2 linked regions of the Thalassospira sp. TSL5-1 genome follow. The protein of the gene in region 1 interacts with the protein of each later gene in a pairwise test. Links are inferred from orthologs where the notes say so. Each region holds a gene or a part of one and is shown on either strand. Other genes may lie near its edges. The genes, in order: grxD and LF95_RS01205.

Evidence for each region.
Region 2: the proteins of grxD (region 1) and LF95_RS01205 interact in binary tests that used the Escherichia coli proteins (3 or more experiments, as listed by UniProt). The link is inferred for Thalassospira sp. TSL5-1 from one-to-one orthologs.

The regions. Positions count from the first base shown.
Region 1 is NZ_KV880637.1:516,834-531,517, forward strand. The notes cover bases 3,622-6,387. They hold grxD (Grx4 family monothiol glutaredoxin), read right to left. Parts: upstream 5,290-6,387; coding sequence 4,954-5,289; downstream 3,622-4,953. Other genes in these bases: rpsD (30S ribosomal protein S4), read left to right, coding at 3,622-4,232; LF95_RS02435 (PACE efflux transporter), read left to right, coding at 4,418-4,867; rarD (EamA family transporter RarD), read right to left, coding at 5,386-6,294. Outside these bases: LF95_RS02415 (hypothetical protein), read left to right, coding at 1-138; LF95_RS02420 (RNA methyltransferase), read left to right, coding at 312-1,097; LF95_RS02425 (methyl-accepting chemotaxis protein), read left to right, coding at 1,293-3,392; more of rpsD, read left to right, coding at 3,615-3,621; LF95_RS02450 (BolA family protein), read right to left, coding at 6,411-6,644; LF95_RS02455 (glyoxalase superfamily protein), read left to right, coding at 6,982-7,491; LF95_RS02460 (GIY-YIG nuclease family protein), read left to right, coding at 7,501-7,980; LF95_RS02465 (helix-turn-helix domain-containing protein), read left to right, coding at 8,277-9,374; LF95_RS02470 (phytanoyl-CoA dioxygenase family protein), read left to right, coding at 9,436-10,233; GTP 3',8-cyclase MoaA, read right to left, coding at 10,331-11,329; LF95_RS02480 (hypothetical protein), read right to left, coding at 11,465-12,304; LF95_RS02485 (DUF3553 domain-containing protein), read right to left, coding at 12,452-12,637; LF95_RS02490 (histidine phosphotransferase family protein), read left to right, coding at 12,972-13,583; LF95_RS02495 (hybrid sensor histidine kinase/response regulator), read left to right, coding at 13,741-14,684. UniProt on the Escherichia coli protein: Monothiol glutaredoxin involved in the biogenesis of iron-sulfur clusters.
Region 2 is NZ_KV880637.1:253,184-267,925, reverse strand. What follows is about bases 11,182-14,005. They hold LF95_RS01205 (BolA family protein), read left to right. Parts: upstream 11,182-12,363; coding sequence 12,364-12,648; downstream 12,649-14,005. Other genes in these bases: LF95_RS01200 (transporter substrate-binding domain-containing protein), read right to left, coding at 12,702-13,976; LF95_RS01210 (J domain-containing protein), read right to left, coding at 11,546-12,133; cobS (cobaltochelatase subunit CobS), read right to left, coding at 11,182-11,345. Also shown: LF95_RS01275 (H-NS histone family protein), read left to right, coding at 1-239; LF95_RS01265 (YqaA family protein), read left to right, coding at 1,488-2,069; LF95_RS01260 (disulfide bond formation protein B), read left to right, coding at 2,104-2,628; LF95_RS01255 (HNH endonuclease), read right to left, coding at 2,758-3,324; rpmB (50S ribosomal protein L28), read right to left, coding at 3,743-4,036; LF95_RS01245 (hypothetical protein), read left to right, coding at 4,687-4,875; LF95_RS01240 (glutathione binding-like protein), read right to left, coding at 5,028-5,804; LF95_RS01235 (short chain dehydrogenase), read right to left, coding at 5,826-6,425; LF95_RS01230 (LysR family transcriptional regulator), read left to right, coding at 6,531-7,448; tRNA glutamyl-Q(34) synthetase GluQRS, read right to left, coding at 7,457-8,299; cobaltochelatase subunit CobT, read right to left, coding at 8,326-10,242; more of cobS, read right to left, coding at 10,338-11,181; LF95_RS01195 (DUF2889 domain-containing protein), read right to left, coding at 14,215-14,742. UniProt on the Escherichia coli protein: Transcriptional regulator that plays an important role in general stress response. Has many effects on cell morphology, cell growth and cell division. Acts by regulating the transcription of many genes, including dacA (PBP-5), dacC (PBP-6), ampC and mreB.

The sequences.
Region 1 (14,684 bases):
GTGTTTGGCCCCGATTTTTTGACAGATACCTGGCGGCCCACATCCGAGAATTGGTGGCTGTGGATACAGATTGTGGTTCTTTTTGTCGTCTCACTGATCTTTTTATTTTTAAATACATCTGCTGATGTGGTGAATTGACATAGCGGGCCAGTCAGCAGGTAGCGGCCCTGATCGCGGTTTTTGCTCAGGATGGGCGGCGTGTAAAAGGGCGCTTCGTCCTCCCACCACGGATGCTGGCATATAGGGAAAGGATTTGCTAAAGAGGCGGACCGAATTTAGCGAATTTCGCGCGCAACTGGAGAATCCCGGACATGAGCGGCAGCCCCGGCAAGGTGGATGTATCAAGAACAGGTGGTGTGGAAAATCCGCCGGTGATCATTCTGATCGAACCGCAGCTTGGTGACAATATTGGCAAGGCGGCCCGCGCCATGCTCAATTGTGGTCTGGTGGAATTGCGTCTGGTGCGCCCGCGGGATGGCTGGCCCAATGAAAAGGCGGTCGCCAATGCCTCGGGTGCCGATATTGTTATTGAAAATACCCGGATTTTCGAGCGCGAAGAAGATGCGCTGGCCGATTTGAACCGCATTTACGTGACGACAGCGCGCACCCGCGATGCGGTAAAACCGGTTTTCACCCCGCGCGGTCTTGGCCCGGAAATGCGGGCCAATATTGCCCGTCACGAAAAAGTGGGCGTGATGTTTGGTCCCGAACGCACCGGGGTGCGCAACGAACATGTTGCGATGGCTGATGCGGTGGTGACGGTGCCGCTTAATCCCGGTTTTACCTCGCTTAACCTGGCACAGGCGGTGTTGCTGATTGGCTATGAATGGTGGCAGGCCGGGGTGGATGTGCCTGATTACCAGATGATGCTCAATGATTCCTTCCCCGCCACCCGTGACGAGGTGGAACGCATGTTTGTGCATATGGAAGAAGAGCTTGATGAATCTGGTTTCTTCCGGGTGGCTGAAAAACGACCGGCCATGATGCGCAATATTCGCAATATCTTTAATCGTGTTGGCATCACCCATCAGGAAGTTCAAACCATTCGCGGGATGCTGGTCGCATTGCGTGGCGGGAAACACAAACCCCGCACCTGACAGATAGTCTGATACTGCGTTTTCGACACCCGGCCCTGTGCCGGGTGTTTTTGTTCGCGGCTGCGGGTGGACCAGAAGCATTGATGGAAAGGTTATATTTTGTTTAACTTTAAAGTCTTCCTGGTTGCATTAAACTCGATGTGATCAGGGCAGCATTCGGGGATGGTGTCGCAAAGGCCTTTTCAGGGGATGGGGATGAAAAGCTTTTTGAATTTGTCGGTGAAAATACAGCTTCTTATTGCGATGGTCGGGCTGTCATTAACCGCTATTGCGGCGGTGCTGGGGGTGACGCAAGTCCAGTCTTTTCAAACCATCCGCAAAATTTCCGTCGAGAATGCCTATGAGCAGGCCTCGCGCTTTGCCAGCGTGGTTTCCGAGGATATGAATACCGCTGCCGAAGTTGCGCGCAGCACTGCCGGGGCTCTGAAGGGGCTTGTACTTTCGGGCAAGCCCGACCGCGATATCGCAGCGGCGATTGTGAGCGAAAATTTGCAGGAGCATCCGACAATTTTTGCAATGGGCACCTTGTGGGAGCCAAACGCCTTTGACAATGCCGATGCCGACAATGCCAATATTGCCGGAAGTGATGCAGAAGGGCGGTTTGCGCCCTATTTTTTTCGCGATGCGGCCGGCAAGATTGATGTCACGCCGCTGGTCGGGTTTGACACGCCGGGGGATGGCGACTGGTGGCTGGTGCCCCGCAATGAACGTCGTGAATCGATTGTCGAGCCCTATATTTACCCGGTAAACGGGGCTGATGTGCTGATGACAACAATTTCAGCACCGATCTATCAGGACCAACCGGGCAGCAAGGTAATGGGCGCGGTCACGGTGGATGTGGCGCTGAAAACCCTGGAAAACATCATTCAGCAGATTGATCTACCCGCAGGGGGCATCGCCACCCTGATTTCGGAAAAGGGATATATTGTTGCCCATAGCGACAGTGCACTGGTGGGCAGGAATATTCTTGATATTTATCCGGAGCTTGGAACGGCGCTGGGTCAAGTGAAGCAGGGAAATGTATTTCAGCAGGAACTTGCGCTCGGGCAGGACAAGGACGCGTTTTTTACGGTGTTTTCGCCAATTTCCATTGGCCGGACCGGCACGAACTGGTCCATCGGGATTGTGAATCCGATGAATGCCGTGCTGGCGGAGGCCAATAACCAGTTAACCGCCGCCCTGATTGTTGGCTTGTTGTCGGTCATTGTGGTTGCCGGTGTTGCCCTGTGGCTGGGGGGCACATTGGGGCGCCCGGTTCAGCGCATGACCGAAAGCATGAGCCTGCTGGCCGGGAACCGCACAAACATTGATATTCCCTTTACCGACCGCGAAAACGAATTTGGCGATATGGCCCGGGCTGTTGAAGTGTTTCGGGAAAATGCCATGCGTGTGCGTGCCGCCGAGGAGGAAAAACACCGTGCCGACCGGGAAGCCGAACAGCGCCGTCGTGCCCATCTTAATGAACTGGCCGATACGTTTGAGCGCTCCGTCGGTGCGGTGGCCCAGTCAGTTGGCGGGGCGGCAGAGCAGCTTTCCCATGCGTCGGGTCGTATGAACCAGATTGCGGTGGATACCCGCAGCCAGGCCGCCGCCGTCAATGAAGCGGCGGAGGAGGCATCGGGCAATGTGCAAACGGTGGCTTCTGCCACAGAAGAACTTTCTGCCTCCATTCGCGAAATATCGACCCAGGTTTCCCAATCCAACGAAATCGCCAGTAATGCCGTTGATGAGGCCAATCGCACGACCGAACTGGTGAGCGGCCTTGCCGATGCGTCGGAAAAAATTGGCGATGTGGTCACACTGATTCAGGAGATTGCCGCCCAGACCAACCTTTTGGCCCTGAATGCGACAATCGAGGCGGCCCGTGCAGGCGATGCCGGCAAGGGTTTTGCCGTGGTGGCCAACGAGGTGAAAAACCTTGCCAGCCAGACAGCTCGGGCAACGGACGAGATTTCGGGCCAGATTGGCGGTATTCAGGGGGCCACGCGCGAGGCGGTGGGCGCGATTGGCGGTATCAGCGAGACCATTCGCCGTATTAGTGAGATCGCCGCAACGATTTCGGCTGCAGTAGAGCAGCAGGGGGCCGCGACCGAGGAAATCTCGCGCAATGTCAGCCAGGCGGCGCACGGAACCTCGCAGGTCACAGCAACCATTGGCGATGTTACCACATCAACAGGCATGGTCGGCGATGCTGCCAGCGAAGTTGCCGAGGCCTCGCGGGAATTGACCGGGCAGGCCGCCAGCCTGCGTGAACAGGTTGAGGGATTTTTGCGTGAAATCCGGGTTGAGGAATAAAACCGTGCGGTGATGACGGAGGACAAACCTGTCAGGCACGCAACGCAAGGCACCTGTGGGGTAAACAGGTGCCTTTTCGTTTGACTCTCGGGCAATGATCTCTATATTGCGCCTCACTTCCGAGAAAGCGGGTCGTGGCAAAAGTCTGCGGCCCCGTTCTGTATTGTGATGGATACAGAAACTATCGGGACAACAAAGCACTTTAAAAAAGCGAGTTTTAGAATGTCGAAACGTATTGCTGCCAAGCATAAAATTGACCGCCGCCTTGGTGTTAACCTGTGGGGCCGTTCCAAATCGCCGCTGAACAAGCGCGAATATGCACCGGGCATGCACGGCGCAACCCGCCGTAAAAAACCGACCGATTATGGTACCCAGCTTTTCGCCAAACAGCAGCTCAAGGGCTACTATGGCAACATTTCCGAAAAGCAGTTCCTGCGTTACTACAAAGAAGCATCGCGTCGCCCGGGTGATACCTCGGAAACCCTGGTTGGTATCCTGGAAACCCGTCTGGACGCCGTTGTTTACCGCATGAAATTCGTCCCGACCGTTTTTGCATCGCGTCAGTTCGTGAACCACGGCCATATCCTGGTCAACGGCAAGAAGGTCACCATTCCTTCTTACCTGGTGAAGGAAGGCGACGTTGTTGAAGTCAAATCGGCTTCGCGCGAAATCCCGATGGTGATGGAAGCTGCTACCCTGGCAGAACGTGATATTCCTGAATATCTCGACGTTGACGCGAAGGCTTTCAAAGGCACCTTCGTTCGCGTCCCGAAATTCTCGGAAATCCCGTACCCGGTTCAGATGCAGCCGAACCTGGTTATCGAATTCTATTCGCGTTAATCTGCCCCGCAGATTACGCCGAATTCGGACAGAAGCGCCCGCTGGTTTCAGCGGGCGTTTTTTTGTGCGCGGGCCGGATTGTCAGTTTGTCGATATTCAGGCAGGATGGCGCGTAAACGAGGACGACCTCGCCCGTTGCGGGATAAAATCGTTCGGGACGACCCGGCAATCATTACGAGGTCGCCATGCGCACGACACTGGACCGTATCCGTCACGCCCTTTCCTTTGAAATTATCGGTTTGCTGATTGTCATCCCCCTGGGCGGATGGGTGTTTGATTTTGGCATGGCCGAGGTGGGTGTTGTCGCCCTTGTCAGTGCCACCATCGCCACATTGTGGAATTATCTGTTCAATCTGGTGTTTGATCACATCCTGCGCCGCCTTAAGGGGGATACCGTCAAATCACTGGCCCTGCGCGTGTTTCATGCCATTACCTTCGAGGCCGGTTTGTTAACCGTGCTGATGCCGTTTATCGCCTGGTATCTGGATGTCAGCCTGTGGCATGCCTTTACGATGGATATATCGTTTTCGGCCTTTTATCTGGTTTATGCCTTTGTCTTTAACTGGGCTTATGACGTGATCTTTCCCGTGCCGACACAGGGCGGGAACAGCGATTACGCTCAACAGGGGCGGTAGCGTAATGCCCGGCATTTTGTTGGCATAAAAAAAACACGCCAGAGGTGCCCCCTGACGTGTTTTTGCATAATTCAAGGCCTGAAGGATCAGGCGGCAGCGGCAACACCCTTGTCGCGCATATGCTGCGAAAGTTCGCCCGAAGCAAACATTTCACGCACAATGTCACAACCGCCGACGAACTCGCCCTTTACGTAAAGTTGCGGAATGGTCGGCCAGTTTGAAAAGTCCTTGATGCCCTGACGGATGGCCGGGTCAACCAGCACGTTGACGTCCTTGAACGGAACGCCCAGTTCGGCCAGGACCTGAACCACAGCGGCCGAGAAACCGCATTGCGGGAACATGGCGGTCCCTTTCATGAACAGAACGACGTCGTTGTCGTCGATATCTTTCTGGATGCGGTCAAAAACCGGATTTTCGGACATAACGGGTATCCTTGACTGTAATAAGCGCGGTACGGCGTGCGACCGCAGGTATATGAATAAGGCTGGCCGAAGATATGGCCTTCCGGCGCGTTTCTGTCAACTGTTGGCGCGTGCGGCACGGCTTGTGCGCAGATTATCCCAGGTAAAAATCGCCAGTCCGCACCAGACAAAAATATAGGTGATCAGGTGGGCCTGCGTAAAGGGTTCGCCAAAAAGCAGGACGGCAACGCAAAGCTGAATGGTCGGGTTGACATATTGCATCAGCCCCAGCGCACCAAATTTCATATTCCGCGCGGCAAAGGCAAACATCACCAGGGGAATGGTCGTCATGGCACCCAGGCCAATCAACATGGCATCATTGCCGGTGCTGGTATGAAGAAAAACCATGTCCCCCTTGCTTTGCAGCCAGCCGAGATAAATCAGGGCGATGGGCAGCAGGGCTAGACATTCGACAAACAGGCCGGCAATCGGGTCCGCCGGGACCATTTTGCGCAGCAGGCCATAAAAGCCGAACAAAAAGGCCAGGCCCAGCGCGATCCAGGGCAGGGTGCCAAAAAAGACCAGCAGATTCACAACACCCAGCGAAACGATCACGACAGACAGGATCTGAATACGGTTAAGCGTTTCCTTTAAGAAAATGCGCCCCATCACCAGCATGATCAGTGGCATGATATAATAGCCTAGGCTGGCCTCGATGGCGTGGCCGTGATTGACCGACCAGATATAGATTAGCCAGTTGCCCGCAATCAGCAGGCTGGTAATGCACAAAACCCCGATTGTCCGGGCCGACCCCAGCAATTGCATCAGCGCCGCCTTGCGCCCCAGGGCAAAGATCAGCACCAGAGTGAGAATCACGGACCACACAATGCGGTGGCTGAGAATTTCCAGCGCACTGGCGAACCCGACAGCATGAAAATAGGCCCCCGAGATGCCCCAGGCAACAAAGGCAAATAATCCGGCCAGGGGGCCAGCGCCGATCAGGGCCGGTTTGTGTGATTGTGACATAACAGGTGAACCAGGGTCAGTTGCGGGGGCTCAGTCTGGCCCCGGAAAAACTGTGCGCCCAACGTAAAGGCTGGGCGCACGGTATGGAATTTCCGAAAGAAAAAGCCCGGAACGGTTTATTCGGGAACCGAGGTTTGCAGGGCGAGCGCGTGCAATTCGTCGCCCATTTTGCCCTTCAGGGCGGAATAGACCATCTGATGCTGAATCACGCGGGTTTTGCCGCGAAAGGCTTCGGAGACAACCAGCGCGGCATAATGATCGCCATCGCCGCGCAAATCCTCGATTCGGACCTGGGCATCGGGAAGGGCTTCCTTGATCATGGATTCAATTTCGTGTGCTGCCATCGCCATGTGTATTATCCTTTATAAAACAGAGCCTGTGGCCCGTGCGGGTGGGCGGATCTGTTAAAAATGCGTTCTTTGTTCTGGTATATGTTGCGCCATCGGGGCTGTCAATCAAGGGACGAGAGAACATGCTAATCGCCGGTTGTGGTTGCGTGGCGTTGCCTGTGTGCTTTGTCCGATGCAGGATTGCGTTGCACGGCGCGCCACATTGCGCTATTGGCTGTTCTGGCTTTGTGGCAGCCTGCCGTTCGCACCCGCAAGGGAGGGTGAATGCCGCAGCATAAAATCTTTCGGTTCCGCGTCGGACCGGCAATGCGAACACCCGGCCTCCTTGATGGAGACGATGATGCGACTGAATAATCCGATGGATCAAACCCCCGATGTCCCCGCAAACGGGGCACCGAAAAACTTTAGCAGCGATGGTGCCGATACCCTGAAAGCCCAGGCAAAGCGCCTGCGTGCGGCCCTGGCCAATCGCGATGTTCGTGTTTCCCATGCGGGCAGCCTGGAATTGATGGCGCAAAGCTATGGTTTTCGCGACTGGAACACCGCCCTTGCCATGACCCGGCGCAATGCCACCAGCATGGATGTGGCCGATTTGGGCATTGGCAAACGCTTTGCCGGGTCCTATCTCGGCCATGCTGTAACCGGTAAAATTCTCGGCCTTACGGGCACGCCGGTTGCCGGTGTTTACCGGGTAGAGGTGCATTTGGATCACCCGGTTGATGTGGTGGCGTCCAAACATTTTACCGGCTATCGCCAGCGTATTGCCGCACGGATCAACAAGGAATGTGAACCCGTGCTGGCATCAGGCCAGCGTGGGCCGGGCCTGTCGGTTGATCTGCTGTTATAGGGGCGGCAAGTGACGTTGCTGTTAAGCGACATTTCCGATCAAACCCTCCGGCTGCTGCCCAAGGCAGCCGGAGCTTATGTTCTGGCAATTGCCCTGCGGCAGCCTGTAACGCCAACACAGCACCAGTTTGCCAATCAATGCCTCCTGCCGGGCCAGTATTTTTATTGCGGCAGCGCACGCGGACCGGGCGGGATTGCCGCGCGAGTCAAACGCCATTGTGCACCCGATAAAAAACGGCATTGGCATGTTGATGCCCTAACCACCCTGCCAGCGGGGCAGGTAACAGCCGCCCTTGCCGTTATTGGCGGCGATGAATGCCTGTTACGCGCCATGTTGAGTGATGAATTTGGGCTGGTTGCGGCCATTGCCGGTTTTGGCAGTTCGGATTGCCGGGATTGCCCTGCGCATTTGCTGACGATGCCAGAAGAGCATTTATGTGGTGCCAACATTTTGAAAATGTTGGCCGGCATGGTTGGCAGCCAGGCTTAAGTTATTTTTGTGGCGCATGCCCAGGACGCACGATCGTTGCGCCGTGGATCGATGAGAAATTTGTTCGTAATTGATTTGCGGGGATGAAACAGCGATAGTTGTGGCTTGTTTGGTTTTTATGTCCCTGAAACCTCCTGTTTTTGGGCCAGTGCGATTTCTGGTAGACTTGAGACATGCTTGAGCCGAAAGCTGTTGTCCTGCTGATTATCGCTGTTGTCGGGATCGGCCAGGCGCTTTTTTTGATATTATTGCTGCTTCAGGAAGGCAAACGTGCCTTTCGGGCCAATCGCTGGTTGATGATTTTCACAGCGATAGTTTGTGTTATTTTTGTTGATAAGGTTCTCGACGTTTTCCTGTCTCCATTGATACGTTTGTATCTTGCCCCTTTATTCTCGCCCTTTGTTTTTGCCGCCATTCCGGCAATTTTTTTGTATTTTCGTGAAATTTCAGGTCGTCCTGTGCCGCAACCGGCCAGGCATTTCGCCATTGTTTTGCTTATCGCTATCTGCACGTCAGTTATTGTCTGGACCATTCATGGCAATACAGATGCAAATCGCCTGTTATTGACGGATCAGGGGCTTGGTTTGAACTGGAAGGCCCCTGTCCCGGTAACGGCGTTGATGCTGGCGATGATTGCTGTGTATTGCGGGCAATTTATTGCCTATATGATTGCGATATGGCGAACATGTCTGGTCTATCACAGGCAGGTTCAACAGCAGTTTGGGCTGGATGGGGCGGTATTGCCCAACTGGACTATCGAGTTGCTTGTTGAAACAAGTGTTATTTTTGCGATTTATACAGCGATTAATTTGTTTGATATTTTTGTATTAAGAAGCGAATGGCTGATTATTGTGGCGCATTGTGGATTTGCTTTGGTTTTTTTCCGCATAAGCCATGTTATTGCAGCCAATCCTGCGCTTTTTGTCGAGGCGGGTCTTTCTGGTAAAGGGGATGTGCCGGGCAAAGATAACCGCCCTGTTGTGGATGTTGGTTCCGATAACGGGGCTACTTCCCGACATCTGGTCGAGATGGACGAGGCACAACGCATTTGTCGGCGACTAAACCAGATTATTGCCCGGGAAGAGGTGATCTTTGATCCCTTGCTGTCGATGCCCAAACTGGCCCAACTTGTTGGGGTGACGCCCAATCAGCTTTCCTATGTGCTTAACCGATATATCGAAAAAAGCTTTTTTGATTTCGTGAATTCGGAGCGGGTTGTTCATGCCAAACGCTTGCTGGTGACAGAGCCGGATCGTCAGGTGCTCGATATTGCTATTAATATCGGGTTTAATTCAAAATCGACATTCAATCTGGCATTTAAGAAGATTACAGGCACAACGCCATCCGTTTACCGGGCTGAAAGAACAGCCAAAGACATACCGCAGATTGTGTGATTTTTGAGAATAGCATGGCCTGCCTTTGTATCTTCTACGTTTCCGTTCCCGGAGTTTAGACATGGTCCACCCGCTTTTGACACCTGCCGATATTGAAACCTATCAGCGCGACGGCGTTGTTTTGGTGCGCGGCCTGTTTGCCGATTATTTGCCGCAACTGGCTGCAGGTATCGAGGCCAATATGCGTGACCCTGGCCCTTATGGGGCGGAAAACCTCAAGACGGGCGAGGCAGGACGCTTTTTTGATGATTATTGTAACTGGCAGCGTATTGGCGAATTTGAACAGGTTATTCGCCATTCCTCCGTCGCCGAAGTGGCCGCCGATTTGATGGCGTCGCAACAAGTGCAGCTTTTTCATGATCATGTGCTGGTCAAGGAACCGGGAACCTCCAAACCCACGCCCTGGCATCAGGACAGTCCTTATTATTTTGTCGAGGGGACGCAGACGGTAAGCTTCTGGTCGCCGCTGGACCCGGTGGGCGAGGCGACATTGCGCTGTGTTGCCGGGTCGCATAAATGGCCGCGTGCGGTGTTGCCGACACGCTGGTTATCGGAAGAAAGCTTTTACCCCGACGAAACCGCCTATATGCCGGTGCCCGACCCGGATGCCGAGGATATGGATATTCGCGAATGGCATATGGCGCCGGGCGATGCCGTTGCCTTTGATTTTCGCATCCTGCATGGCGCACGCGGCAACATGACGCAAAACCGCCGCCGGGCTTTTTCGTTGCGGCTGGTGGGGGATGATGCCCGCTATGTCGAACGGCCGGGGCGCACATCGCCGCCCTTTCCGGGGCACAACATGCAGGCAGGGCAAAAGCTGCGCGAGGACTGGTTTCCGGTGATTTTTCAACGATAACGGTTACACGCGGACTTACATGAAAAAGGCGGGCCATGTGGGGTTTGGTCCGCCTTTGGAATTTGAATTTTATGTACGTTTATCTCGTGAAGGTGCGTTAACCGCCCGTCATGCTCATATGCCGCGACACGGCGGGTTTTTGGCCTTTGCGGTCGATAATAAAATCGTGGCCCTTGGGTTTGAGCAGCATGGCGCGATCCAGGGCGGCATCGAGCAATGCCGGGTCGTTTTCGCGCAGGATTTCGCGAAGGTCGATATGGTCCTCCTGGCCCAGGCACATATAAAGCGTGCCGGTGCAGGTAATGCGCACCCGGTTGCAGCCCTCGCAGAAATTATGGGTCAGTGGTGTTATAAAGCCTAGTCGCCCGCCGGTTTCTGCAACGGAAACATAACGTGCCGGGCCTGGCGTAACATGGTTGCTGGGGATCAGTGTCCAGTCTTTTTCCAGGCGTTCGCGCACCACGGTTAACGGCAGGTAATGGTCGGTGCGGTCGCCATCAATATCGCCCAGCGGCATGGTTTCGATCAGGCATAGGTCAAACCCTTCTTGGCCGCACCAGGCCAGCATGCGCGAAAATTCGTCTTCGTTTTGTCCGCGCAGGGCAACCGCATTGATTTTAATGCCAATGCCAGCTTCTTTGGCGGCCTGAAGACCAGTCAATACCTGTTCAAGGCGGCCGCGCCGGGTGATGTCGGCAAATTTCTGGTGGTCCAGCGTATCAAGCGAGATATTGAGGCGTTTGACCCCGGCACGGGCCAGATCATCGGCATAGGTGGCAAGCTGGCTGCCATTGGTGGTCAGGGTTAGTTCATCGAGCGCGCCGGATTTAAGATGGCGTGATAGATTGCGGATCAGGTCCATGATGCCACGGCGCACCAGCGGTTCGCCGCCTGTCAGGCGCAGTTTGCGCACCCCGCGCGCGATAAAGGCGCTGCAGAGCTGATCAAGCTCCTCAAGTGTCAGGATTTGTGATTTTGGCAGGAAGGTCATGTTTTCGGCCATGCAATAGGTGCAGCGAAAATCACACCGGTCCGTTACGGAAACCCGTAAATACGAAACATGACGGCCATATTTGTCGATCAGTGGCTTTTGCACGGTTTCCTGCCTGAATTTTTTTTGGGTTTCGTGGTGTTCCTGACACTTCTGTCAACAGATAGTGCACAGAGACGGCAGCGGGCAAGGCCAGCTGCCGTGTTTTTTGCCAGTTACGGCCACCCCCAGGCCATAGCCTTAGTCCTGCCAGGTTGCGGCTTCGCGGTTATGCAGGGCGGCAATATCGCGGTCGATATTGGCCATCACGGTGCGCAGCACAGCAACCTTGTCATGGTCAATTTCGGCAGCCAGCAGGGCAGAACGTTCCGGGCTGGCAAGAATGGCGCGCACGTCGCGAAAAAGTGCGTGAATCAGTTTGATGAAATGGTTTTCGGTAAATTCCCACTGCGTACCATTACGGTGCATATTGTCATTTACCAGCTGGATAAACCATTTTTTGCGTTTTTCATAATCGGCAAAGTGCATGGCCATGCGCACAAATACCATCGTGATCTGCTTGGAAACCAGCGGGTTTCCGGCAAGATGATCCCAATAATCGGTGGCATCGCGCATGTCGTCATCTTCATCGGCATGGGCTTCGACGATGCTGCGGATTTCGCTATCGATCTGCTCGATGGTGTCGGCCCCGACCATCATGCGGATGGCATGAAAAAACGGCTGTAACATATCGCGCGAAAGTGCGCCGTGTTCCAGGTCGCCCGCTTCGCGCCCCGCCAGAAGATGGGCAAAACGGCTGACCAGCAGGCGGCCAAACGGATCATTGCGGATGGAGGGGGCACGCCGGGAAGTGGCGGCGGAAATTTCGGTTTTCATCGCCGCCCAGGCATCGTCAAACAACCGGGGTTGCCCGCGCAATGCGACCAGGGATTTTTCGATTTCTTCGGCGCTGATGGCATTGCCCTGATCGCGGGCCTTGTTTGCCAGTCCGGTGGCAAAACGTTCCAGGACGGCCCACGCGGCATCGTGGTGGCGCTGTTTGAAGCTGTCCGTTTCAAGGGGCGTTTCGATTTTTTTCATTATTCTGTCCGCTTTTGTTCGGGGTCATCTGAACGCAGGTCTTGGTTTGTTTGCTCATTGCTTGCCAGGGCAAGCATCATTTTGCGCGCATTGATCGTGCCGTGACCGGCAAGGACGGGCTGTATCCTGCCTGTTTTGGGGCAGGAATTATTCATACCCCATTGCCGGTTCGACAATTTCAAGGGCGACATGGCGCGTGCGAATGATCTGGCGGCCGACTTCCTCGAAATTGACAGCAAGGCTGTCACCGTTAACGGCCTGGATGCGGCCCAGCCCCCAATCGGGCTGGCCGGGATGGCGCACAATGGTGCCGGGTGTAAGCAGAAAATCCATAAAATTGCGTTCTCAACCAAGTGGGCCGGCGGGTACGTGTTGTCGTCCTGGCTTTTAAAAAAGCGGCACGGCCAACGAACAGGGCCGGTTTTGTGTCATCTGTTAAGATAAATCTATCATTGCAAAGCAGTTGTGACAAAGAAGGAAAAAGCGGGCATCATGGTTTTGTCGCATGAGGCATGTGTTTTTTGGCCTGATATTTAAATAAGGTTTTAATACCTGTTTTGCACATTAGGGCATCGATTCCCGTATCACGATGCGGGAAAGGCTTTGTTTTCATATGGGGATGCGGCTTTTTGGGGAAGGCGCACCGTCAAGATCTGGAGCGCAGTGCATGCAGCAGGACAGGCAACTGGAGCTTATCCTGATAGAACTTATCAGCTCGCGAATTTGTCATGATCTGGTCGGGCCGGTTGGTGCGGTCAATGCGGGTGCCGAATTGATGGACGAGGCAGGGGGCAGCGATGACGAGGCCCTGGCGTTGATGCGCCGAAGCGGGCAGGAGGCACAGCGCCGCCTGCAGCTGTTTCGTTTGGCCTATGGACGGGCGGGCAACAGTGTGGATGCCGCCACCATGCGCAAGACCGTGATGCAGGCTTATGAGGCTGATGGCAAAGTCACGCTGGTCTGGGAAAGCGACATCGATATGGATGCCGTAACCGCACGGGTTGTGCTGAACATGGTGATGATGGCGCGCGAGGCCCTGCCATTTGGTGGCGAAATTGCTGTAAGTTGCGACTCCGGGGCGAAAATAAATGTCATCGCACGGGGGAAACGGGCCGCCATCAGGCCGGAAATTGAAAATGTGCTTTCGGGCCCGGTTGACCCGCAAGACCTTGATCCGCGTAACATTCAGGGCTTTTTTGCCCGGAACCTAGCCGAAAGATTAGGCCGACAGCTACAGGTGGTGTCAGAAGAAAGTTCTGTCACTTTGATCTATGTTTAAAAAAATTGACGTGCCAGTATAGTAAATCCGTATGCTAGGCTCTACCTACATGGTAGCTCTCGTGTAAAACGGGAATTTAAGATGATTGGGCAGATTTGATGCGGTTGACGTCCCGGGTCCGGTGATGGTCTGATTGCCGGCATTGTGGAGGGGATATATGGACGATCTTTTAAGTGAATTTCTTACCGAAACTTCGGAAAGTCTTTCGACGCTCGACGTAGAGCTGGTGAAGCTTGAACAGAACCCGAACGATCCGGATATTCTGTCGAATATCTTCCGTCTGGTTCATACCATCAAAGGGACATGCGGCTTTTTGGGGTTGCCGCGTCTTGAAGCAGTTGCCCATGCTGGTGAAAACGTTCTGGGCAAGATTCGCGACGGGGAACTGGTCGTTACCCCCGATGCCGTAACACTGGTGCTTGAATCGATCGACACCATCAAATATCTGCTGAGCGAGCTTGAAACCAACGAAACCGAGCCGGACGGAAATGACGCCGACCTGATCGCGCGTCTCAATCATTTCGCCGATACCGGCACGTTGCCCGCAGGTGCAGGCAGTGCGCCCAAGGCGCAGGCCCGTGCCCCGGAACCCGAGCCCGCCGTTTCGGCTGCACCAGAGCCCGAGCCGGAACCCGAACCCGAGCCGGAACCTGCCGCTCCCGCCGCCGCGGCAACACCGCCTTCGGCACCGAAATCACAGGCGGTTGCAGCAGCAGCTGCGCATGATGGCGGGGCAAAGGCGGATGCCCATCCGCGCAACGAAGCCAAGGAAAGCTCTGTTGCGGCCCAGACCATTCGTGTGAATGTTGAACTGCTTGAAAACCTGATGACACTGGTTTCCGAACTGGTGCTGACGCGTAACCAGCTTTTGCAGATGGTCCGTGGCAAGGATGACAGCGAATTTACCGTTCCGTTGCAGCGTTTGTCGCACATCACCACCGACCTTCAGGAAGGGGTGATGAAAACCCGCATGCAGCCGATTGGCAATGCCTGGGCAAAGCTGCCGCGTATCGTGCGCGATCTTGCCCTTGAAATGGGCAAAAAGATCGATCTGCAAATGATTGGTGCCGATACCGAACTGGACCGTCAGGTTCTTGAGCT
Region 2 (14,742 bases), 270 kb from region 1 along the record:
TTAAAGCAACTGCCGCATCCTCTTCTGCACCGGTAAAAAGCAAACAATCCACTCCGCCGAAATATCGCAACCCGATAAACCCGGAAGAAACCTGGACCGGTCGTGGCCGTGTTATCGGTTGGGTGCTGAAACTGGCGGAAGAAAAAGGCACCACTGTTGATGCCATTAAAAATGATCCGGATTATCTGAACCCGGAACATCCGAACTACAAAACACATATTGCCGAACTTGAAAAATAAAATTCTCAAAGCCGTCACATCATGGCTTTGACGTTCCCCCTGCTGTTTCAGCAGGGGGTTTTATTTTGCGCAAAACACCTATCTGCCTTGCCTTTTCTCTTCTTTCTCGCCCCTGGAATACCCCGTCAATCCACCAGATTTCGGCACGGAAACAGCCTACAATGCAGCATGAACTTTCCCCTTTGCCACAAGGCAGGACCTAACCACAGCCCGCACTAATCGCCACCATGCAACTATCTAAAAAACAGAAATTTTCCCGTTAAAAAATAAAATCTATATTTTCAAACAACTTTAGAAACACTGTGCTGTTCAAATCACCGCCCCCTCTTGTGTGCCAAAAGCCCAATTTTGTTTGACTTTTGTAAGGTTTTGACAAAACAGTCCGTGTAATAAGCGGCTCCAAAATTCCAGATATCTAATATATCGTCACCGCCCCAAACACCCCTCAAAGGCAACAAACTGATCGCCATTCAAACACATGCAAAAGCTCAAAAAAGAACAAAAACAGAAGACGATTTGAAATCTGGCAATGCGTGAAATTTCAGGAATTGATTCCCCTTAGAACCATCGTCAATCATCAGGACAAATATGATGAACAGGTCCAAGCACGGATTTCCTCGCATAAGGCAAGCGCCGTTACGTCATGTTCCACAACAGACAAGGTTCATGGCACATAACGAACGGTAAATGATGGGCATCGTCACCAACACATCAGCGCACGACTAAAGCCCACAAAACCTCGCAACAACCAGCCTGAAATGCTGCACACCAAATAAGTCTTTTCGACATGAAACCTGGGTCGGGAAGAAGCGCCCCTTGGGATGAGGCTCACAACAGGCAGATGCGCGAATGCCTGGTTTTCATGTCATGCCGCCAAAAATACAACACAACATTTCTCACGCCGCGTATGCGTCGCGAACATTAAAGCCATCACAAATATCTGGGAAAATTCAGATCGATGGTGCCCCCGGGGAGAATCGAACTCCCACTCACAAAGTGAAACAGATTTTGAGTCTGCCGCGTCTACCAATTCCGCCACAGGGGCAGCAAGGCGCTTGATGCGCCGTCCATCGTGGGGGCGGATAATAGCGAGAATTTCGCGCTGGTCAATGGGGCTTTGCGTAAAAAAAACAAGTTGATCACGTTTCTGTCAGAAACCGTTGCAGCCTGCCGTCAAATAGAGTTACATCGCCCCATTCTTCAGCATACGGCCCATATATATGCGGCCTGACATAAAGGTCGCTCCTGGTGCTTCGCAGACTATATGACTGGACCCTTAGCCTGGCCTCCCACCGCCATGCTGCCATTGCCCTGGCCGTCATTGCCTTTGCTGAAAGTTCGTTTTTTCCCATTCCGCCAGATATTCTGCTGATTCCGATGATTCTTGCCGCCCGTAACAAGGCATGGCGCTATGCCACCATTTGCATGGTGGCATCGGTATTAGGCGGGCTGGCCGGTTATGCGATCGGACATTTTCTGTTTGAAAGTGTGGGCAAGCCCGTGCTTGGCTTTTACGGCTATGCCAGCAAGTTCGAGACATTTCGCGACTATTACAACGAATGGGGTGCCTGGGCTGTTTTCATTGCCGGGGTTACGCCCTTCCCCTACAAGGTTATTACGATCCTGTCCGGGGTTACATCACTGGACCCCGTCATATTCTCGGTCTCGTCAGTTCTGGCACGCGGCATTCGCTTTTTCCTGATTGCCGCGCTGATCTGGCAATTTGGCCCCCCCATTCGCGATTTTATCGAACGGCGCCTGGGTCTTGTCTTCACAGTTTTCATTGTCGGCCTGGTGGGCGGCTTTGTCGCCATCAAGTACCTAATTTAGAAAACCTTACAACACGCATTACGGATGGAGCCAAATGGCATCTTCATATTCCCGCCGCCGCACCCCATCACCGTTGCCCGGCCTGTTTGTTTTTCTGGTCTCAGCGGGCAGTCTTGGTTTTGCGTTCTATGCCCAGTATGTTGAAAAACTGCTGCCGTGCATTCTGTGCCTTTATCAACGCATCCCCTATTATAGCGTGGTCGGCCTTGCCCTTGTCTCGCTGCTGCTTATCCGTCAGCCAGGCCTGTCGCGCGGCCTGATATATCTGTGCGGTATCGCCTTTGCGATTGGCGCGGGCATTGCGTTTTATCACGTTGGGGTTCAGGAATTGTGGTGGGATGGCCCTGAAATGTGCGGCGGCCTGACAAGCGGGGCCTCAAACATCGCCGACCTCAAGGCACAGCTTCTGGCTCAACCCATTGTTCGGTGCGACAAAATTGACTGGAAACTGTTTGGCATCACCATGCCGACGGTCAATTTGTTTTTCTCGATTGCAATGGCCGTTTTCTGCCTTTTGGCACCGCGCAGCAAAATGATGCGCACCACCGGCCAGTACTAAACCAAAACAGCGAACCATCGCTGCCTGCGCCTTACAACAGGCAGATAAAACAACAAAGCCGACGCGGAGATCTGCGTCGGCTTTGTTTATGTTGCTGGCGACAAAAAGCCACGCATCCACGTAGCCAGCCTAAAAGTCGTATTCCAGTTCGGTATCCCAATATAAAAAATCCCGCCAACTTTCATGAAGATAGTTTGGCGGGAAAGATCGTCCAATAGACTGCAACTGCTGCATCGTGGGCTGGTCGGGCCGCCGGCGCAAATGAAGACCAGCCTCCTTGACTGATCGGCTTCCCTTATGCAGGTTGCAGGTGCCACAAGCCGCGACAATATTGGTCCAGTTGGTGCGTCCGCCCTTGGAGCGCGGCACCACATGATCAAAGGTCAGGTCGTTTACCGGCAGGCGATCACCACAATATTGGCAACTGAACCGGTCGCGCAAAAAAACGTTAAAACGGGTAAAGGCAGGTGTGCTTTTGATCGGCACATATTCCTTCAGGGAAATGACGCTGGGCAGCTTCATTTTAAAGGAAGGCGAGCGCACCTCACGGTCATATTCGGAAAGAACATTGACACGATCAAGGAACACCGCCTTTAGCGTATCCTGCCAGGACCACAAAGACAGCGGGAAGTAACTTAACGGGCGAAAATCCGCGTTAAGAACAAGGGCCGGACACGTATTGGGCGATAGAAACATATCATCCGCTCCGCCGTGTTTACAGAGTCGTACCGCCTGTCTAGCATCTTCGTCACACGGGGCTGATGAATATCCTGTGACGTTTTATATACGGGTGGTAACGCACGCATAAATCACTGATTGAGAAGATTATAGACGATTTTTCCCAAAGCGCAAAACCGCTTTTACGCCGAGTCGCCGCATTGCAAAATCTTCCGAAAATCCGGCTCTATTCTGTCACATTCCGGCAGAAACCGGCTTGTCGCCAGGTGCCCGTTCAAACCGGCGAAACCCATCACTGTTTATCACAGAAGGCACTGCACAAAAAAACAGCCGGAACACAAGGTCCGGCTGTTCTCCTGGCCTCTGGGGCCAAATCTGAAAAAGCAAAAAGGCCCGCCAAAGACGGACCTTCGTACTTTGTTAAAGCAAAATTGCCTTAGGCAGCTTTTGCTTCAGCAGCTTTAACGATCTGACGTTTAACCTTCAGCAGATCGGCATCAAGCTTGGTGTTAGCCGTGCCAATCAGATACGCATCCAGGCCACCACGTTTTTCGATGGTGCGGATTGCATTGGTGGTCAGACGCATACGAACCGAGCGGCCGAGCGTTTCGCTCAACAGCGAGGTCTGCTGCAAGTTCGGAAGAAAACGACGTTTGGTACGATTGTGGGCGTGGCTCACATTCATGCCGACCAAAACGCCTTTGCCGGATACCGGGCAGCGACGTGCCATGACCTGATCTCCTGGTCTAATTTCGCAAAAGGACGCTTGGCCTGAACACGCAGGCCCGCGCTTGGAGCCGGGTTAATACTGCCTCAAACCAGTGCCGTCAAGCCTCTTCCGCGCAATTTACCGCAATTACTGCGGAATTCTATGTTTCACCGTTCGTTTATCGTTTTTCGGCAGTTTCGGCCCGGCACAACACCCCGCTAGCGGCATAATTGATACCCGATTTGGCAATATCGGCGGCCAAAATACCACACAATATTTATGCCCTGCCCCGCATCCCGCCGCCATATAACGGGATTCGCCATTGTAAAATCAGGATTCGCTAAATACCCGATCAATCCTGACAAGCTGCGATACATATATAAAGTCATCACACAGCAAAACCAGCGCCTCTCAAAGGGACCTGACACAGTTATTCGCAGCTCAATACCTTCCCTTCCTTGCCCGATCCTTCGCAATCTGCCCGGCCCTGCACTGCTTTAAACCACATACCGGTTATATTTGACGGACAGGTAGAAAATTGCCTTTCCCTTTACACAAAGCACGCGCCAGTATTGATCCTTGTCAAAACAGATTTCAAATGCCGCTGGTATAGTTCCGCAGATTTTCAGGGGACCCTTTTTATGGGCCCATGCTTGGGGAGCAACGCATCGATGAAAACCGATTCCAAAGTCGCCTTGCCGTTAATCGGCATCCTGCTGGTCGCCGTTATTGGGCTGGTCCTGTATCTTACCGGGTTTGTTTTTGCAGCCTTGGGGATTTCCATTGCTTCAGCCTGGATTTACGTTGCCCTGGCTCTTGTCCCGGTTGCATTCCTGGTTTTGATTGATTTCAGCCGTTAAGCTCCGGCCAAAAGCATTTTCTGCGATACCAAAACCAAAAACAGCCTGTTGGATCATCCCACAGGCTGTTTTTTATACTTAATCACAAAGCAGTCTTTTCAAACCCCATGCCCTTTCACAATAAGGACTGCAGGTTAAAAGCGGTTGTTTGATCAATCGACCAAAAGGCCCTCGGCACGCAAGGCCGCCAGAACCGAGGTGCGCCCGCGCATTCGGTCCCCGAAATCGCCAATATGGGGCCAACGGAAAGTATTAATACCGATCATGCCAGCCCAATTGATCGCAACAAGCAAATAGGCATCGGCCACACTAAATTGCCGCCCCATCAGATAATGTCGACCATCGGAAAACAGCTTCTCATATTTCTCAAATTCGTCCGAAAGTCTGGTGATCACGGCGTCACGCAGATCTGGTGTCGTTCTTTTTTGCTGCAATAGCGAAAATTGAGCATGAAGCTCATGCTCAATACGGGTCAGAAAAGCATTCAACCGGGCACGTTCGGCAGAATCCGGCGCGGGTGACACACCACTTTGCCAAAAATGGTCGGCAATATAATGCAGCGTACCAACACAGTCCGTTATCACATCGTCAGTGGGAAGTTTCAGGACAGGAATACGTCCATCGGGACTAATGGACAAAAAGTTTTCGCCATGTTCGGTTTTTAAGGTTTTGTGATTCACCTTAACGAGGCGAAATTGCTCACCTGTTTCGAGCAGGGATATATGAGTCGAGAGTGAACAAGCCCCCGGCATGTAAAACAGTATCATCTTGACACATCTCTTGGGTTCGCATGCGACAACCTGTCCCCCAACAGCCGTCATCTTTCGCGCTATAAATGGAATAAATCCCCAGGAGCGCAAGGGATAGTTACTAAACAATACAAGTTTAATAAAAAAATGCGCCGGATCATATTCTGGCGCATTTTTCACAAAGATACCCGCAAGCCCGTTTTAGAACAGCTCGAAAATCTGGCCTGTTTGTAACCCTTCAACCGACTTGGCATAACCAAGAGCCGCCTTTGCCGCAGGCACCGGGTCATGCCCGCGAAAGAAGGGGCCATATCCCTCCATTGCCTCGGCAATCACACCGGGGCTGACCGCATTGATACGCAGCCCGGCAGGCATTTCAATTGCCGCCGCCCGCACAAATGCCTCGACCGCACCATTCACCATCGAGGCCGAACTGCCATAACGAATGGGGTCTTTGGTCAGAATACCGGTTGTCAGGGTAAAAGACGCCCGATCAGTCACATAATCCCGACCAATCAACACCAGGTTCACCTGCCCCATCAGTTTGTCATTAATGCCGATGCGGTATTTTTCATCATCCATTTCGGCAAAATCGCCAAAATGGACCTTGCCCGCCGTAGAAACCACCGCATCCAGCGCACCGACCTTTTCGTAAGCAGCGCGAATACTGGCCAGGTCGCAAATGTCGATCTGTACATCGCCACTGCTGCGCCCGGCAGTGATAATATCATGCCGTGCGCCCAGTTCGGCGGCAACGGCCTTGCCAATCGTGCCAGAGGCCCCAATCAGAAGAATTTTCATCACGTTATCTCCATTGCTTTTGGAAAAGGATGAAATGATCTTCTCACGGCAACATTGGATCGATAACATACCAATTATCAAACATTTTGTTTAACATGATAAACAATGAAACAGTATCTGACAGAAATGCACAGCTTTGCCACTGTGATCGAACAAGGCGGCTTTACTGCTGCGGCAAAGGTTTTGCGTGTTTCCAAGGGATTAATCAGCCAGCAGATATCGCGGCTGGAGGAAGCCCTGGGAACGAAGCTATTGTTTCGTTCCACCCGGCGGTTGGAATTGACAGAAACCGGCGCAGCTTTTCTGGTTTATTGCCAACGCCTGGGGGAGGCCGCCGATGCCGGTTTTGACGCGGTTGAAAGCCTGCGCAAAAGCCCGACGGGCATTGTGCGCATTACGGTGCCGGTATCGTTTGGCGAGATATTTTTAAACGACATCATCGCCCGTTTTCAGGCACAAAACCCTGGCATTATCATCGAACTGGAGCTGGAAAACCGCTATCGCGACCTGCGTGCCGACCCGGTTGATATGGCCATTCGTGCGGGCCTGCCCGACGACCCGGACCAAATCGCCATTCCATTAGGGCAGCTTTCCGAACTGGTATGCGCCAGCCCCGCCTATTGGCAAAACCACCCATCCGTCACCATGCCCGATGATTTGCGCCACCATAACTGCATCAACAATTTTCATTACTGCAAGGATCATCGCTGGCTGTTTTTTGGCAAGGATGGCCCGGTATCGGTGCTGGTGGACGGCAATTTGCGGCTTAATCATTACCCGCTGATCCGCAATGCCGTGTGCCAGGGGCTGGGTATTGCCCGCCTGCCGCGCTACATCGCCATGACCGAAATTGATGCAGGGCGCCTTGAAACGCGGCTGGATGAGTACACATCCCCGCGCAGCCCCATAAGCCTTGTTTACCCCTATCAGGGCGCACAACCGCTTAAAAACCGCTTATTCATCGATTTTATCCGCAACTGGTTCCACGGGCGGCCCCATTTGCTGGAAACAAATACAGGCTGATCTGGTTATCAGGATAATGTGCCAATCCGCGCCATCACATCATCAACGCTCACGCCTGTTTCGCGCATGGATTGCAGGGTTTCGGATTTATCGCGCTTGGCAAAGCGTTTGCCGTCCGGGCCGGTCAGCAGTTTGTGATGATGATATTCCGGCACGTCATAGCCCAGCAATTCCTGCAACAGGCGGTGCAGGTGGCTGGCGAAAAACAAATCCTCGCCGCGTGTGACCAGCGAAATGCCCTGCAAATGGTCGTCATGGGTGACGGAAACATGGTAGCTGGTCGGGGTATCCTTACGCGCCAGCACCACGTCACCAAAAATTTCCGGCACCGCAACCTGCCGCCCGGCATTGCGATCATGCCAATAAAGCCGTTTTCCCACCTGTTTTATCGCCTGCCCCATATCCAGCCGCAGGGCATAAGATTGGCCCGCCTCGATACGCTCCTGGCGTTCCATTGCACTTAAATGGCGGCACGTACCGGGGTAAAGCGCACCATCCGGCCCATGCGGGGCGTTGCCGATGCGCGCAATTTCCGCCTGGATTTCCTTGCGGGTGCAAAAGCACGGATAGAGCAGGCCCCGTTCACCTAAACGGTCCAGCACGGATTGATAATCGCTGAAATGGGCGGACTGAATGCGCACCGGCTGTTCCCAGTGTAAGCCCAGCCAGGCAAGATCATCGTATATGGCGGTGATAAATTCCGGGCGGCAGCGGGTCTGGTCAATATCCTCGATCCGCAACAAAAACCTTCCACCAGCACCGGCCTTTTGCGCGGCAAACAGCGCCGATGCAGCATGCCCCAAATGCAGATACCCCGTCGGACTGGGGGCAAAACGGGTGATATCACCCATGTTTGCCCCGCGCACCAAAAGAGAAATTACCAGCGGTCCTTGTCACCATGCCCCTTGTCCCTGGCCGTATCGGCCGCGACATGGCGCAGCGGCCGTTTGGGGCCACGTTTGGGTTTTTCATCAAACAGGTCCGAAAGTTCGCGCAGCATGGTGCCGCCCAGTTCTTCGGGGTCGTTGATTGTCACGGCATGTTGGTAATAACGGGTGACGTCATGACCAATCCCGATGGCCAGCAACTCAACTGGCGACCGGGTTTGAATCCAGTCAATCACTTCGCGCAAATGCCGTTCCAGATAATTGCCGGAATTGACCGACAGGGTGGAATCATCCACCGGTGCACCATCGGAAATCACCATCAGAATACGGCGCTGTTCATTACGCGCCAGCAAACGGTCATGGGCCCACAGCAATGCTTCGCCGTCGATATTTTCCTTGAGCAACCCTTCACGCAACATCAGGCCCAGGTTTTTGCGTGCACGACGCCAGGGCGTATCGGCAGCCTTGTAAATAATATGGCGCAAATCATTCAAACGGCCCGGTTTGGGCGGTTTGCCCGCATCCACCCAGGCTTCGCGCGATTGCCCGCCTTTCCATTGCCGAGTAGTAAAACCAAGGATTTCCACCTTCACCCCGCAGCGTTCCAGCGTGCGGGCCAAAATATCGGCCGACAAAGCGGCAATGGTAATCGGCCGTCCGCGCATGGAGCCGGAATTATCGATCAGCAACGTCACGACCGTATCGCGGAAATCGGTATCATGTTCGAGCTTGAAGGACAGCGGCGTTGACGGTGTTGCAACGATACGTGCCAGCTTGGCGGCATCGAGGATGCCTTCTTCAAGGTCAAAGTCCCAGCCACGGTTTTGCTGCGCCATCAGACGACGTTGCAAGCGGTTGGCAATGCGCGACACAACGCTTTGCAGGGCTGCCAACTGTTTATCAAGCATGGCGCGCAGGCGCGAAAGCTCCATGCTTTCGCACAATTCATCGGCAAAGACGGTTTCGTCATATTCGCGGGTAAACGGCTCATATCCGCGCTCAATCGGTTCATTGCGCCCGTCAAATTCCGGCTGTTCACCCGGCCCGGCAGGCTGTTCTTCCTGCGCCTGGGCGTCAAGCTGCTGGTCGTCAACATCACCCTCGCCCGATTCCGCATCGTCAGCGCCACTTTCCTGCTGCTGATCATCGCCATCGGGGTCGGTTTCGTCGCTATCGCCCTGCTCGCCACCCTGGCTTTCCTGTTCATTGTCCGGGGCGTCTTCACCATCCTGCTGATCCTGATCATCGCCTTCCTGTTCGGGCGGATCGTCCAGCAGGTCATCCTCCAGCGACAAATGATCCAGCAACCGGCGCATCCCGCGCGAAAAGGCTTCCTGATCATCCAGCAGCGACTGAAGCTCTGCCAAGTCGCCACCGGCCTTTTCCTCGATCTCGGAACGCCATAGATCGATCAGGTTACGGGCGGAATCCGGGGCCTTTTCGCCGGTAAACATTTCGCGGGCCAGCATGCCGATGGCATCGGCAAAGGGGGCATCCTCGCGGGCGGTCAAACGGTGAAAATTCTTGGCCTTGCATTCGGCATCCTCGTGCGCACGCAGATTTTTGCGCACACCGGGAAAATAACGCGACCCCAGTGCTTCATAACGGGCGGTTTCAAGGGCCTCGTAAACGGCCTGGGCTTCGGCACTTTCGGGCATGCGTTTTTGATGCAGGGCCGCATCATGATGACGCAGCTTCAACGCCCAGCCATCGGCCACGCCACGCAAATCGGCAACTTCATCCTTGGGCAGGGCCTGCTTGGGCATGGGCAGGCGCACATGTTCGCCATAGCCCCCAGGGCGCCCGCCTTTGACAAAGCCCACCTCCAGATCGTTACGACCCGCCAGCGCACGAAATGTCGCCGCCGTGCCGCGCAGAAATCCTGAAAGCGCCTCGTCGTTTTTCATCGCTTGCTGTCTCGTATCTATCCGGGTTTATGGTGCTGCAGGCCGGGTCATATTCAGCCTGCAGCAAACCTGTCATCTCAAAGGCGGCGCTGTTCTTAGCGCACCATCACATTGATGGCACTTTGCGGCAGTTCCTCGCCAAAGCAACGCTGGTAATATTCGGCCAAAATGGGCCGTTCAACCTCGTCACAACGGTTCAGGAAGGTCACGCGGAACGCATAGGCGACATCGTTAAAGATCTCGGCATTTTCCGCCAGCGTAATCACGGTACGCGGGCTCATCACGGTCGAAATGTCACCAGCCACAAAACCCTGACGGGTCAGGTTGGCAAGGGCCACCATCGCCTCGATCTTGCTGCGGCCTTCGGGCGTGTCAAAGCTGGGCACCTTGGCTGCAATGATATTGGTTTCATCAGCCACCGGCAAATAGTTCAGCGTTGCGACGATCGACCAGCGGTCCATCTGCGCCTGGTTGATCTGCTGGGTACCATGATAAAGCCCCGTGGTATCGCCAAGGCCCACCGTGTTTGACGTGGCAAACAGGCGAAAATGCGGATGCGGATGAATAACCTTGTTCTGATCCAGCAGGGTCAGCTTGCCGTCCACCTCAAGAACACGCTGAATCACAAACATGACATCCGGACGACCGGCATCATATTCGTCAAACACCATCGCCACCGGGCGTTTCAGGGCCCAGGGCAAAATGCCTTCGCGAAATTCGGTGATCTGTTTGCCATCACGCAGAACGATGGCATCCTTGCCGATCAGGTCAATACGGCTGATGTGGCTATCGAGGTTAACACGGACACAGGGCCAGTTCAGGCGGGCGGCGACCTGTTCAATATGGGTCGATTTACCCGTACCGTGATAGCCCTGAATCATCACACGGCGATTGTGGGCAAAGCCCGCCAGAATCGCCAATGTGGTATCGCGGTCAAATCGGTAAGTCGGATCACTGGCCGGGACATGTTCGCTGCTCTGGCTGAAAGCCGGCACCATCATGTCGCTATCAATACCGAATGCCTCACGCACGGAAATCTTGGTATCGGGTGCATCCAGCGGATGTTCTGCTGCACCACCACTCGCTTCGTAACCTTGGCTCATAAGTACTCGCGCATTTTAAAGACCGGCTCGCCCGGCCGAATGTGTCATCTTTCTCATTAATAACGATTAAGCCGCCGCGAACAAAGGAAAGTTACGGAATTTTTTGCCTTTGGCGTAAAAACCTGTATTTGCAGCAACTTTTACGGGCCTTACCGGCAACCGGCAAGACCCGCCCAAACAACACGGTATCGCCGAGTTCGCTAAATCGAAACCCGTGCCTCAAGATCACGGATATAAGTCATCAGGCTGGAATAGGCCGCACTGATGCTTTTAAACCGTTCTTCGGCCCGTTTGTCACCGCCATTGGCATCAGGATGGTATTTTTTCGACAGTTGCTTGTATTTGGATTTCAGCTCGTCCTTTGAAAACGGCCACCCCAGATCCAGCGTTGCCATCGCCTCCTGCTGTTCGCGCGGCATTCCCAGCGCCCCGGCCCGGCGTGCCGCATCCTCGGCATTGCGTTCCCGGCGGTTGGCATTGGGGTCACCCCCCGGGCCATGATGGGTTTGTTCGCCGTCTTCGTTAAAAAAACCAAAACCATCGGAGAACTTGAAATCAAATGGCTTTTTGGCCCCGCGAATATGCCCGAACTGCCATGTCGGCCGCTGCCAATGGGTATCACGGCGGACATGTTCTTCAATATCATCGGCTTTCATGCCGCTAAAATAGTCCCAGGATTTGTTGTATTGCCGAACATGTTCCAGACAGAACTGGTAATAGGTGCTCAGGCTGCGGTCTTTGGGGGCCCTAAATTCCCCATGCTCCGCACAACCGGGCCAATCGCACACAGGCAAATCGGGCTCGGTAAAATACAACGTCTTGCGTTTGTTTCGTTGCGCTCTGTTCATAGGGGTTTATATGTTCGGAACAATCAAAGGACGCAATATCATATGTGTCGATTGCGAACGATAAAAGGATTGAAAAAGCCTGACGGGTTTAAAAGACTGATGCAATGAACGCCAAGGTTTCTCGCCTGGTCTTTTCACACATGATCCTTTCAACAATTAGAGAATGTTACATGCAGGTTGCTCAACAAATTCGCGATATCATCACCGCACAGTTTACCCCCGAAAAACTCGAACTGATTGACGATTCCGCCAAGCATGCCGGGCATTCCGGGGCCGACCCGCGCGGCGAATCCCATTTTTCGCTTTTGATCGTTTCCAAAAGCTTTGAAGGCCAGAACCGGGTTAACCGCCAGCGACTGGTTTATGGCGCTTTGGATGATCTGCTGAAAAACCGGGTTCATGCCCTGGCCCTAAAAACCATGACCCCGGAAGAATGGGCCAACCGGCAAGGTTAAACGCGCAAGCACGACATGTGTCTGCGTCCCGGCAAATTGCAATGCCGCGGGCATTAAAAATTAAGACCATCAAGGGCAACACTCACGTCCAGCCCCACACTCAAGGCTGCCAGTACCTGCCCGCTACGCGGATCCGTGACCGGCATGGTGATTTGCGACAAAAACTTTGCTGTCGAGGCATCGTAGCGAATGTCGGTAATCTGTACTGCATCGGGTGACGGATTTTTGAAGATGGCGAATTTGGCTTCACGGGATTGATCATAATTGCTTGTCGGGCTGGACATACCCAAAATCAGCCCTTTGTGATCAAAAATAAACGCCTCGGCAATTTGAACATTTCGGTTGCGATAAACCCGTTGCAGATAGGCCGATAGCTCGTTTTGCAAAATTTCCGCTGCCAGCCGGGAAGCCGTGCCATGTGCTGTCGCCACTGTCCATTCATGATCAAGGGCTGCAATCTTTTGCGGGCTGGCCAGTTCGCCATAACGGGAATCATTGCGCGCCACCACATCTTGCAAGGCATTGATCAGGGCGGGGGCCCGCAACCATTTCCGGATGCGGTTTATGTCATTCCGGGTGATGTGTTCTATTTCTGCCGGATCAAGCGCCACTGATGCCGGGCCACAATCAGACAGGGCACGGTTGAGTTTGGGAATAATATCAGGATGGGCGCGAGTATAATCGCGGGAAAAATACATCACCAACGGCACATAACGGGCAAACCTTTCGGCAAACTGACTGGCATGCTCTGCCATGTTATCGCGGATATGGGGAAATGCCTGATGATCGATCAAAACAACATCCACCCGGTCAGCTGTTAACAAAGCCAAAAGCGACTTGCGCGACGGGGCTTGAATAACGTCAGAATAGCCCTGCTCCATCAGCCATTCGGCCTCGTTCGACCCCAAAACAACACCAATAGTGAGGTCACTGCCTGACCTGAGAAGGCGGCTGATCTGTTCCTGCCGGTGCTGATGATAGACCCATACCCATTTTTCCAGCACCAAAGGGGCCGTTGGTTCTGCATAAATCGACATGTTTTTTGACAGGCGAGACAGAAAAAAACCGTCCGCCTGCCCTTTGCGAACCTGATCAAGATTACGTTGGCGCGGTGCCAGCGTAATCTCATAATCCATGTCAATTTTATCAAAGGTACAATCAAGCAACCGGATCGTTGAACCCGTTAGAACCCCGTCTTCCACGTCCTGATAAGGGGGCTGAACACTGGTTTTTAGAACAAGATTTTTCCCGCGCACCTCTTGTGCCTTGGCACGATGACAGCCCGATACGGCAAAGACCACAATGCCCAGTATCATGATCAGCGTCATTCTGCCAAACCGGCAAGAAAAGCCATTGATACGAGTTTTAACCTTTTGCCGCCCTAAAACACCTCTGCCCATTTTTGCCCCCGCCTGGCACAACCCCCCGAAAACCTATCAAGATATCGGCGCAGGAAAGGGCAAAAACAACCCCTTTAGGGTAGGAAAATCCCCAAAAAGATAGCATCGCTGGAATCCAGGATTTAAGGCAGGAAAATAACCACTGGCAATATGTTGCAGCGTCTCATCAATCGTCTTGCGGCCCTGTATAACTATCCGGGGCAATACGTTTGACAGCGGCGCCATCGCTACGCCAACCGTGACAGCTATTGACCAGAGGGCTTTGCTTTTTGCGCGGCTTGGCTGTTCCCTGTTCTTCTTCATGACGCTGTTTTTCAGCAGCTTTGCGGGCACGGAAAGGAAAGATGGTTTGAAAGGCGGTTGTCGCGACCGGCCCCATCAATTCGGTCAGGTGGGTGCAGCCATATATACCGCCCACACGTTCGCGAATTTTCTGTCGAAGGCCGGGACCAATTTTAAGCCCCACCAGCTTGTCATAATTCGGGGCAATTTCGTTACAGGCCGCAAACGGGGCGTGATCCGTCACAGCTTCAGCAGCCTGAATAACCATGTGATCATCAAGCGTCAGTCGCAGCCACATTTGGTGAATAGGTTCACCGGCAGGAATTTCGCCACGGTCATGGTTTTCAAAACCATATGTTTTGACATCGGTAATATGCCCTTCAATATCCCACAAACCATCGGAACGCCGATA